Regions from separate parts of the Arthrobacter sp. BPSS-3 genome, predicted to be linked through region 2. Evidence: predicted binding sites of a transcription regulator. Region 2 holds the regulator's gene; each other region holds the start of a gene.
The links. The regulator LexA, encoded in region 2, represses DNA repair genes until DNA is damaged. The targets are predictions, from matches to a motif close to TCGAACANNTGTTCGA.

Region 1 (3,269 bases), on a different contig from region 2:
GCCTCGTCGACGCTCTTGCGCCCGTGGGTGGACGCCGTTCCGGCGGCGAAGCCGACGATGAAGGCGCTGACGGCGTCGGCGTGCGGACCCACGGCCTTGACCGATTCGTCGGCGAGCTGCACGAGCTTCTCGTGGTCCACCTCCAGGTCGAGGATCTGCAGGGCCTGGATCAGGCGCGCGCTCCAGTGCCGCAGTGAGCTGTCTTCATCCCGGGGCAAAGTCATGTACTACTCCTCTTCGTCGGTGCTGCATCGGTGCGTCCGTCGCGCGGTGTCCCTCAAGGGGTAGCACCGATCCGGGCGCAAATGAAACGCGACACAGCCCCCGGGCGGGAATGGATGTGCCCCGCGCGGCCGGGCGTAAGCTCATGCCATGGCGAGATTCTTCGATGTCCACCCAGACAACCCGCAGCCGCGTTCCATCACCCAGGTGGTGGAGCTGCTCAAGTCCGGGGGCCTGATCGCCTACCCGACGGACTCCTGCTACGCCCTCGGCGCGCAGCTGGGCAACCGGGAGGCGCTGGACCGGATCCGGGCCATCCGGCACCTGAACGACAAGCACCACTTCACCCTGGTCTGCAAGGACTTCGCGCAGCTGGGTCAATTCGTCCAGATCGACAACGACGTCTTCCGGAGCATCAAGGCGGTGACCCCCGGCAGCTACACCTTCATCCTGCCGGCCACCAAGGAGGTCCCGAAGCGGCTGCTGCACCCGAAGAAGAAAACCGTGGGGGTGCGCATCCCGGACCACACCGTGGTCCAGGCCATCCTGGCGGAGCTGGGCGAACCGCTGCTCTCCAGCACGCTGCTGCTGCCGGACGAGGAGGAGCCGCTGACCCAGGGCTGGGAAATCAAGGAGCGGCTGGACCACGTGGTCGACGCCGTCATCGACTCGGGCGAGTGCGGCGCGGAACCGACCACCGTGATCGACTTCTCCGGCGGCGCCGCCGAGGTGGTCCGCCGCGGCATGGGCGACCCGTCCCGCTTCGAGTAGCCGCACGGGTTCACAGGGTTAGACCCCGGCCCGGCTAGGATCGGGGCATGGCCCGGCTTACCGCACCCGACACCGCTTATCACGCCTCCTGGCTGGAGGCCTTTGCCGAGTTCGACGGCGCGCACCAGGACGGCGGCGGGATAGAGCATCGGCCCGACGCGGACCTGGCGGGATCCGCCGCGTTCGCCGACTTTGTTGACACTCTGCGCCGGGACGCACGACCGGAGACGCCCCGGAAACCCGGCTACGTGCCCTGCACATATCTCTGGATTGTCGAGGGCGATGAATTCGTCGGTTCACTCGCGGTACGCCACCACCTGAACGAGTTCCTCCTCAACGAGGTGGGGCACATCGGCTACAGCGTCCGCCCGTCGGCGCGGCGCCGCGGTCACGCCGCCGGAGCCCTGGCGGAGGCGCTGCCGATCGCCCGCGGCCTGGGAATCGATCGGGCACTCCTGACCTGCGACGAGGACAACGCGGGCTCCCGCGCCACCATCGAAAAGAACGGCGGCGTCTACGAGGACACCCGGAACGGCAAGCGCCGCTACTGGATCGGGACGGCCTAGCCCTTCGCCTGTTCGGCGGTGACGTCGCCGTCGCGTCCGTCGGCCCCGAGGGGACTGCGTCGGCCCAGCAACAGCACCAGGGCGGCGACGAGGATCACCGCCACTCCGCCGGCACCCGCAACGACGCCGGGCGAGCTCCACGGTGAGGGCCCGGCACTGTTCCCCACCGCGTTCCCAACTCCTGTCCCGTTCCCTAGCCCGGGGCCGGCCGGGCCCGCGGGAGCAGAGGCCGATACTACTACCGAAGGGTTTCCCCCGGTCCAGTGTCCGCCCCCGGGTTTACACTTAGATTCGAACATATATTCGAACTAAGGTGTGTTGTGGGCGCAATTATCGGACCCCGCGTGATAGACGCGGGCACTTCCCTCCTCTCCGTGCTGATCTCGCCGGTCCCGGTGGCGGCCGGCTATCCCTCGCCCGCGCAGGACTACTTCGACGGCCGCATCGACCTGAACGAACACCTGATCAAGGACATCACCAGCACCTACGTGGTCCGGGTCTCCGGGGACTCCATGGAGGGCGCCGGGATCAGCGACGGAGACGAACTGATCGTCAACCGGGCGCTGACCCCCGTGGACGGATCCGTCGTCGTCGCGGTCCTGGACGGCGAGCTGACCATCAAGCGGCTACGGATTACCCGCGACGGGGTGGTGCTGCAGGCCGAGAACCCGGCCTACCCGGACATCAGGGTTCCGTCCCTGTCCGAACTCGTGGTCTGGGGCGTCGCCACGCGCTGCCTCCACGTGGTTTAGGGCGCCGTCATGGCCAGGCCCGCCCCGATGCGCCAGCTGCCCCAGATCGCCCATGTGGACGTCAACTGCTTCTACGCCTCCGCCGAGCGCGCCTTCAACCCCGCCCTGGAGGGCCGTCCCGTCGTCGTGCTGTCCAACAACGATGGCTGTGCCGTCACGCGGTCACCCGAGGCGAAGCGGCTTGGGATTCCCCTCGGCGAGCCGTGGTTCAAGCTCGCCCCACGGGCCAGCGAGTGGGGACTGGTGGCGCTGTCCAGCAACTACGAACTCTACGGCGACATCAGCGCCCGGGTGATGGAACTGCTGGGCCGCTTCTCCGCCTGGCTGGAGGTGTACAGCATCGACGAGGCATTCCTGGGGGTGAAGGGCACCCCTGCGGAACTGCTGGCGCTGGGCGGACAGATGAAGACGGCGGTGCGACGCAACGTCGGCGTGCCCGTCTGCGTCGGCATCGCCCCCACCAAGACGCTGGCGAAGCTGGCCAACAAGTGGGCCAAGAACAATCCCGCCTTCGACGGCATCTGCCACTGGGAATCCGTGCCCGCCGCCGCCCGCGAGCGCCTGATGCGGAGCCTGTCGGTGATCGAAATCTGGGGCGTCGCCACCCGGCTGACCAAGCGGCTCAACGCCCTCGGCATCCACTCGATTCTGGACCTGGCCCGCGCGGACCCGGTGATGATCCGCGACCGGTTCTCCGTGGTCATGATGCGCACCGTCCTGGAACTGCAGGGCACCCCATGCATCCCGTTGGAAGAGGAACGCATCGGACGGGACCAACTGATCTTCTCCCGTTCGTTCTCCACCCCGCTGACCTCGGCCGCCGGGTTCCGGCAGGTCCTGAGCGTCTACGGGCAACAGGCCTCCGCCCGGCTAGCCCGGCACGGACTCCAGGCGAAGCTCCTCACCGCCTTCGCGGGCACCTCGCACTTCAACGCCCGGGACGTCTCGTTCCCCACGG
Region 2 (3,269 bases):
ATCGGAACGTCCAGCTGGGGAGCACCATAGGGGCGCAGGCCCCGCAGGTTGGTCCGGAGGGGAAGTCGGTTGAGTCGCTCAAGCTGGTCAGTCACGTTCCCAGTTTAAGTGAGAGGACTGTCTGGCCCGAAACCGTGACCAACGATGGCCCATCCCGCGGACGGCGAATGGCCATCCCGAGGTCGGCGGACGCTCCGTCCCGGGGGATTCAGCTCAGGGGGTCGGAACGAAGAGCTGCTGGCCGGGCAGGACCGGTGCGGCGTCGAGATTGTTCAGCTGCACGATCTCGGCGACCACGTCCCGCGGATCCCGTTTCGGGTCGACGGTGCCGGCGATGGTCCACAGGGACTCCCCGGGCTGCACGGTCACGGTGACCGTCGGGGTGGTCGCCAGCGATGCCGGGGAATCGGCGGCCTTCGCCGGCGCGGTCAGGAAGCCGGCCACGGACAGCAGCAGGGCCGCGAGCAGGATCAGGGGCAGTCCGAAGAAGACGAAGCGTCCCCGCCGGGTCAGCCGCAAGGGAGCCTGGGCGGAAGAGTGGGCCCGGCGTACAGCTGACGCGCTCCCGGCGGTCGCGTAAGCGTCGGCCGGGGCCGCGAACGGAGCTACCGCCCCGGAGAAGGCCGTGGCGGTATCCGGCACGAGATACAGTGCCGGCCTTCCGGCGTCGGAAAACTGCGAACCGGCGAAAGCGCTTCTTGCTGACATGAACTGAGCCCTCCTGGACTTGTCGTTGCCGCCCGGCGTACTCCTCGTACCTGCCGCCAACCGGCTGAACCATCATTCGCTTCGAACACAAAGCCGAAGCCGGCCGTGGTTCTCCACTCGCAATCTTCGAACACATCTTCGAATCTTGCTGTTCTTTTTTTAGCACCTATGAACGAACTCTGTCGAGACTCGCTAGAACAAATGTTTGAAAAACGCCGGCGGCTGACCTATTTTTGAAGCACGGAACCGGTCCCTCGAGGGACCCGCACTCCGCACCTGCAGTCTGAAACCTGTCGAACACCCGCCAGCGGTGATCAAGAGCAGTCAAACGGCAGGCACTGACATTTTTAGGATTCGCAGCAATCGGGCCGCTTCTCTCGGTCCGCCGGCCACGGATCCGCACCACGAACGGAAGGCACGGCGACCATGGCAGCACAAGCCACCGGCGGGAGGGCAACCCGGCGCGGCGCCCAGTCTGCCCGGGCGCCCAAGAGCCTCACCGTCCGTCAGAAAAAGATCCTCGAAACCATCCAGCGGTCCGTGACGGACAACGGCTATCCGCCGTCGATGCGCGAGATCGGGGACACGGTGGGGCTGGCCAGCCTCTCCAGCGTGACCCACCAGCTCTCCCAGCTTGAGAAGCTGGGCTACCTGCGCCGGGACCCCAAGCGTCCCCGCGCCATGGAAGTCCTGATGCCGCTCACCCTGGACGAGGGGTCCACCCCGATTTCCGGCGTCGAACAGCCCCGCGGGCTGAAGGCCGTCGGCGGACTCGCGGTGTCGGAACTGGCCAGCGCCACGGACACGGCTATGGTCCCGTTTGTGGGCCGGATCGCCGCCGGTGGTCCGATCCTGGCCGACCAGGTGGTGGAGGACGTCCTCCCCCTGCCGCGCCAGCTCGTGGGCCACGGTGAGCTGTTCATGCTCAAGGTCGCGGGTGACTCCATGATCGACGCCGCGATCTGCGACGGGGACTGGGTGGTGGTGCGCCGGCAGAACGACGCCGTCAACGGCGACATCGTGGCCGCCCTCCTCGATGACGAAGCCACGGTCAAGACGTTCCGGCAGCGCGACGGCCACACCTGGCTGCTGCCGCAGAACACCCAGTATGAACCGATTCTGGGCGACCACGCCGTCATCATGGGCAAGGTCGTCTCGGTCCTCCGCTCCCTGTAGCGCGGGCAACGCCGCCGGCCAGGGACCGGCTGAACGCGCTGAACGCCCGGACCTGAGCCCCCCCACCCCGCCCGGACGCCGAGGCCTGAGCGCCACCAAACCCCGCCAAAACGTCCCTGCCCCGGGGGCCTACGACCCCTGCGCGGCTTCTTTCGCGAGCCGCTCCAGCGACGCCACGGCCACCGCCGGGTCCGTCGTGGCCCAGAACGGCGGCAGCGCGGCCCGGAGGAAGCCGCCGTAACGCTCGGTGGACAGCCGTGAGTCCAGCACCGCCACCACGCCGCGGTCCGACGTCGACCGGATCAACCGGCCCGCGCCCTGCGCCAGCCGGATCGCCGCGTGCGTGGCCGAGACGCTCATGAAGCCGTTGCCCCCGGCCTGCGCCACGGCCCGGGAGCGGGCCGTCATCAGCGGATCGTCCGGCCGCGGGAACGGGATCCGGTCGATCACCACCAGCCGGCAGGAGTTGCCGGGCACGTCAACGCCCTGCCACAGGGACATGGTGCCGAAGAGGCAGGTGTCCGGTTCGTCCGCGAACTGCTTGACCAGCGCGGTCATGGTGGATTCGCCCTGGCAGAGGATGCTGAGGCCCAGCCGCGGCCGGAGCGCGTCGGCGGCCTCCTCCGCGGCGCGCCGGGAGGAGAAGAGGCAGAGCGCGCCGCCGCCGGAGGCGCGGATCAGCTTCTCGAGCTCGTCCAGGGCCTCGGGCGCGGTCCCCCGGCCCGGTTTGGGCAGGTGCTTGGCGACGTAGAGGATGCCCTGCTTGGGGTATTCGAACGGCGACCCGACGTCGACGCCGGTCCAGCTCGGGGCGCCGGGGCCCACCAGGCCCAGCCCCCCCGCGGCCGGTTCGAAGGCCGAGCCGATGGCGAGGGTGGCCGAGGTCAGCACCACGGTGTGGTCCGCGAACAGGCCCTCCCGCAGCCGCCCGGCCACGCTGAGCGGGGCGATGTTGATCAGCACGGGCGCCGAATCGTCCGGCTGCGAGTAGCCCTGCTGCGGGTCGAAGGTGCTCTGCCGCGAGAACCACACCACCTCGCGGTTCTCGCGGGCCGCGAGCAGGCGTTCGCAGAGCTCCAGGATCACCATCAGCCGGGAGCGCGCCAGCTGCCGGCCGCCGTCGGCCGTGGTGGAGCCGTCTCCCTTGGAGTCGGAGAGCGCCGCACGGCAGGCGTCCCGGAGCTGGTCCACGCAGTCGAGCTGTTCGCTGTTCAGGCCGTTGGGCATCAGTCCGCCGGGAACCCCAGCAACGGCGAGCTCAAGGTTCGCGGCGGCGTTGTTCAGCGCGTCCACGGTGATGCCGGTGTGCTTGCGGGCGCCCGAGGCGGCGGCGTGGACCATGGCCACGGAGAGCTGGCCGGAGACAGCCCCGGTGACCCGGTCCT
Region 3 (3,269 bases), on a different contig from region 2:
CAGGATGACCCCGCACGGGTGCATGGAGATGTGCCGGGGCAGCCGGTCCAGCCGTTCGGTCAGGTCCACCAGCAGGTCCAGCTGTTGGTTGCCGGTGAAGTCCCGCTGCTCCACCCGCCCGGCGAACTCCTTCAGCTCCGGCTTCTCCACCAGCGCCTCGCGGAAGTTCCGTGCGGAGAACCGCCACAGCTGTTTTGCGATCTCGTCGATGTCGCCGCCCTCCATGCCGAGGGCCAGTCCGGCGTCGCGCACGGCACCCCGGGCGCGGTACCCGTTCTGCATGCTCATCAGGGTCACCCGTTCGGCACCGAACCGGTCGAAGATCTTCCGGTAGACGTTGTGCCGTTCGGCGCTCTCGACGTCGATGTCGATGTCCGGCAGGGTGGCCCGGTCCCGTGAGAGGAAGCGTTCGAAGATCAGGTCGTGCTGCAGCGGGTTCACCTGGCTGACGCCGATCAGGTAGTTGACCAGGCTGGAGGCCCCGGAGCCCCGGGCCGCGGCGCGCACCCCCATGTCCGTGATCATCCGGGACACCTCGGCCACGGTCAGGAAGTAGGAGGCGAACCCGAGGCTGTCGATGATCCGCAGCTCATGCTCCAGCCTGGCCCGCAGCTTCACGGCACTGCTGCCGCTGATGCCGGGAAAGCGGCGGGTGATGCCGGCCTCGCAGCGGGCCGCCAGTTCGGCCAGCGGGTCCCCCTCGATCCCGATCACGGCCGCTTCCGGGACCACCGGCTGCTTCCAGCCCATGTCCGCGGCCGGGTCTATCCGGCAGCGGTCCGCGAGCGCCTCGGTATGCGCCAGCAGGCTCTTGAGGTCGGCCGCGCCGAATCCCGCGGCGTGAATGATTTCCTTGCCCAGCTCCAGCATCTGCGCGGAGCTTTTGAGCCAGGCCTGTCCGTTGGGTTGCAGCAGCGGCTCGCCGGCCAGTTCGGGTAGCGACTTCAGGGTACGGGCGGAGTCCAGCACGTCCGCCGTGGCCGCCCCGTCCTCGGCGACATAGCGCACGGCGTTGCTGAGCACGGCGGGAACGCCGTGTTCGGCGGCCAGCTTGAGCATCCGCACGGCGTGCGCCGTGCTGAGGTGCTCCCCCGGGGCGCTCAGCTGGGAGACCACCTCGGCGGTGACGGTTCCCGCCGGCATGGCGTCGAGCCATTGCTTGAACAGGGTGCGCGGCCGCAGGTAGCGCCGCCCGCCCATGGAGCGGCCGACGTCCGAGTCCGGTCCGATCAGTACCGTCAGCACCGGTTCGAGTGTCTGCGGGTCCAGCGCCCGGGATGCCAGTTCGGCCCGTGTGACCGCAGCGGGGACCGTACCGCCGGCCTTGCCCGTGGTGCGGGCGTGGGCATCGGAGATCAGCCGGCACAGGGCGCGGTATCCAGCCCCGGCGTTTCCCCCGTGGGCCAGGACGACGACGCGGCCGCCCACCTGGGTGCGGAGGTCGCCGTCGTCGTCAAAGACCGCCAGGTCCACCCCCACGATGGGATCCAGCCCCTCGGCCATGCAGGCCTTGAGGTGTTTGATGGTGCCGTAGAGGCCGTCACGGTCGGTGCAGGCGAGCGCCGTCGCCCCGTCGGCTGCGGCCGCCGCGGCCAGTTCCTCCGGCCAGGACACGCCATAGTGGGCGCTGAAGGCGGTGGAGACGTGCAGGTGGGTGAAGCTCATGCCGACGCTGGCCTCCGCTGCCCCGCCAGGGCGTCGTGGAGCCGCAACAGCCGCCAGCGCCCGCTGCGCAGGTGGCGGCTGAGGTCGAGGGTGAGGCTTTGGTCCGGGGCCGAGGCGTCCCGGACCTCGAGCCGCCAGATCTCCGAGTCCACCAGGCCTGGGCCGCTGCCCAGCGGTGCGCGCTGCACTTCAGCCCACCACTCACGCCGTTCGAACCACCGCACCGGCTCGGCGCACAGCTCGTAGCTCCGTCCCGCCCAGACCAGGGACTCGGGCCGGCCCTCCGGGGTGCAGGCCACCTCCACGGATTCGCTGAACATCCCCATGATGCCTCCCGGGCGCAGTGTTTTAGACGAACGGGCTGGACGGCCGCCGGGCAGTTGCGCCGGAAGGTGCAGGTGCCACAGGCGGGAGGCCAGACGGGTTCCCTCTTGAATTATTCGAACATATCTTCGAATAGAACAAGTCTACGACGGGGCCGGGACAAAACCTAGATCAGGGGTGGACGGGGCCAACGTCCGGGGGCAGGATTGGCCTATGAGCTCGCACAACGCACTCCTGAAGCACGTCAGCATCGCCGCCAAGGATTCAACGTTGGTGGCGACCTTCGATATAGACGGCAATATCCCGGCCTCGGGCGCCTATGTGGTGGGGCTGGTCGCGGCGACGCCGGACCATTCGCATCAACGGCGGCTGGAAATCGAATTCCTCAATGGCGAGGCCGTGTCCTTCTTCTGCTTCAGCCATGACGGCACGGAGGAGAACTTCGATATCAAGGGCGTCCAGCATTCCGGGAACACCATCACGGGCAACTTCCCGCTGAGCACGGTACTGGGCCTGCCCAAGGGGCACCTGATGACGGCCTACAGCGACTGCGACGGGCGGGAGTACCAGGCCAACGTCCCCGTGGAGGAATCCCTCTAGCTAGCTGCCGGCCTTGTAGACCTCAAGCTCCAGGCGAATGAAGGCATCGATCATGGCCTTGTAGGTCGCTCCGACGATGTCGGTGTCGATGTCGTTGCGTTCGGCCGTTGCCTTCACGTGTTCCAGGACGCGCTCCACCCGTCCCGGGGCGCGGACCTCGGCGCTGTCGGCCTTGAGCGTCCCGGCGATCCGGATCAACCGCTCCCGGCGTCCGATCAGCGCGACGATCTGCTCGTCAACCTCGTCCACGGCCACCCGCACGGCTGCGAGCTGGTCCTTATCGGCCTGGGCTGCTTTGTCCTCTGCGTGATTTGTCGACATCTGCATGACAGTATCGAACGATGCAACCACGAGTCGACTTCATCTCCCTTGGCGTCCGCAGCGTGGAAGCCTCCCGCCGGTTCTATGTGACGGGCCTGGGTTGGCCCGTCCACCGCGAAGTCCCCGGGGAAGTGCTCTTCCTGCAGATCAACCACGGGCTCATCCTCTCGCTCTGGGACGCGGGCCAGATGCGGGCCGAAGCCGGGACGGACTCCCCCGCCGGAATCCCTCCCATCACCCTGAGCCACAACGTCCACAGCGCCGATGCGGTGGACAGGGTCCTGGGCGAGGCTGCGGCCGCCGGGGCCACCATCGTCGCGCCGCCCAAAACACAGCCGTGGGGCGGCTACACCGGCTAC

Region 1: a site for LexA is predicted at 1,851-1,866, ahead of ACFVY3_RS07225 (LexA family protein). Genes of this name have one in related genera too.
Region 3: a site for LexA is predicted at 2,106-2,121, ahead of ACFVY3_RS04940 (DUF6504 family protein). Genes of this name have one in related genera too.

What each region holds. Positions count from the first base shown of each region.
Region 1 is NZ_JBIMMV010000003.1:306,421-309,689, reverse strand. Features, by position in the region: gene ACFVY3_RS07245 (DUF6457 domain-containing protein) at 1-224, opposite strand, end outside; gene ACFVY3_RS07240 (L-threonylcarbamoyladenylate synthase) at 373-993, shown strand; gene ACFVY3_RS07235 (GNAT family N-acetyltransferase) at 1,041-1,559, shown strand; gene ACFVY3_RS07230 (hypothetical protein) at 1,556-1,726, opposite strand; gene ACFVY3_RS07225 (LexA family protein) at 1,880-2,311, shown strand; gene ACFVY3_RS07220 (Y-family DNA polymerase) at 2,321-3,269, shown strand, end outside.
Region 2 is NZ_JBIMMV010000004.1:330,827-334,095, reverse strand. Features, by position in the region: gene ACFVY3_RS09010 (histidinol-phosphate transaminase) at 1-95, opposite strand, end outside; gene ACFVY3_RS09005 (LysM peptidoglycan-binding domain-containing protein) at 214-519, opposite strand; gene lexA (transcriptional repressor LexA) at 1,135-1,884, shown strand; gene ACFVY3_RS08995 (ATP-dependent DNA helicase) at 2,014-3,269, opposite strand, start outside.
Region 3 is NZ_JBIMMV010000002.1:402,411-405,679, reverse strand. Features, by position in the region: gene ACFVY3_RS04945 (DNA polymerase III subunit alpha) at 1-1,665, opposite strand, end outside; gene ACFVY3_RS04940 (DUF6504 family protein) at 1,662-1,991, opposite strand; gene ACFVY3_RS04935 (hypothetical protein) at 2,203-2,589, shown strand; gene ACFVY3_RS04930 (chorismate mutase) at 2,590-2,916, opposite strand; gene ACFVY3_RS04925 (VOC family protein) at 2,931-3,269, shown strand, end outside.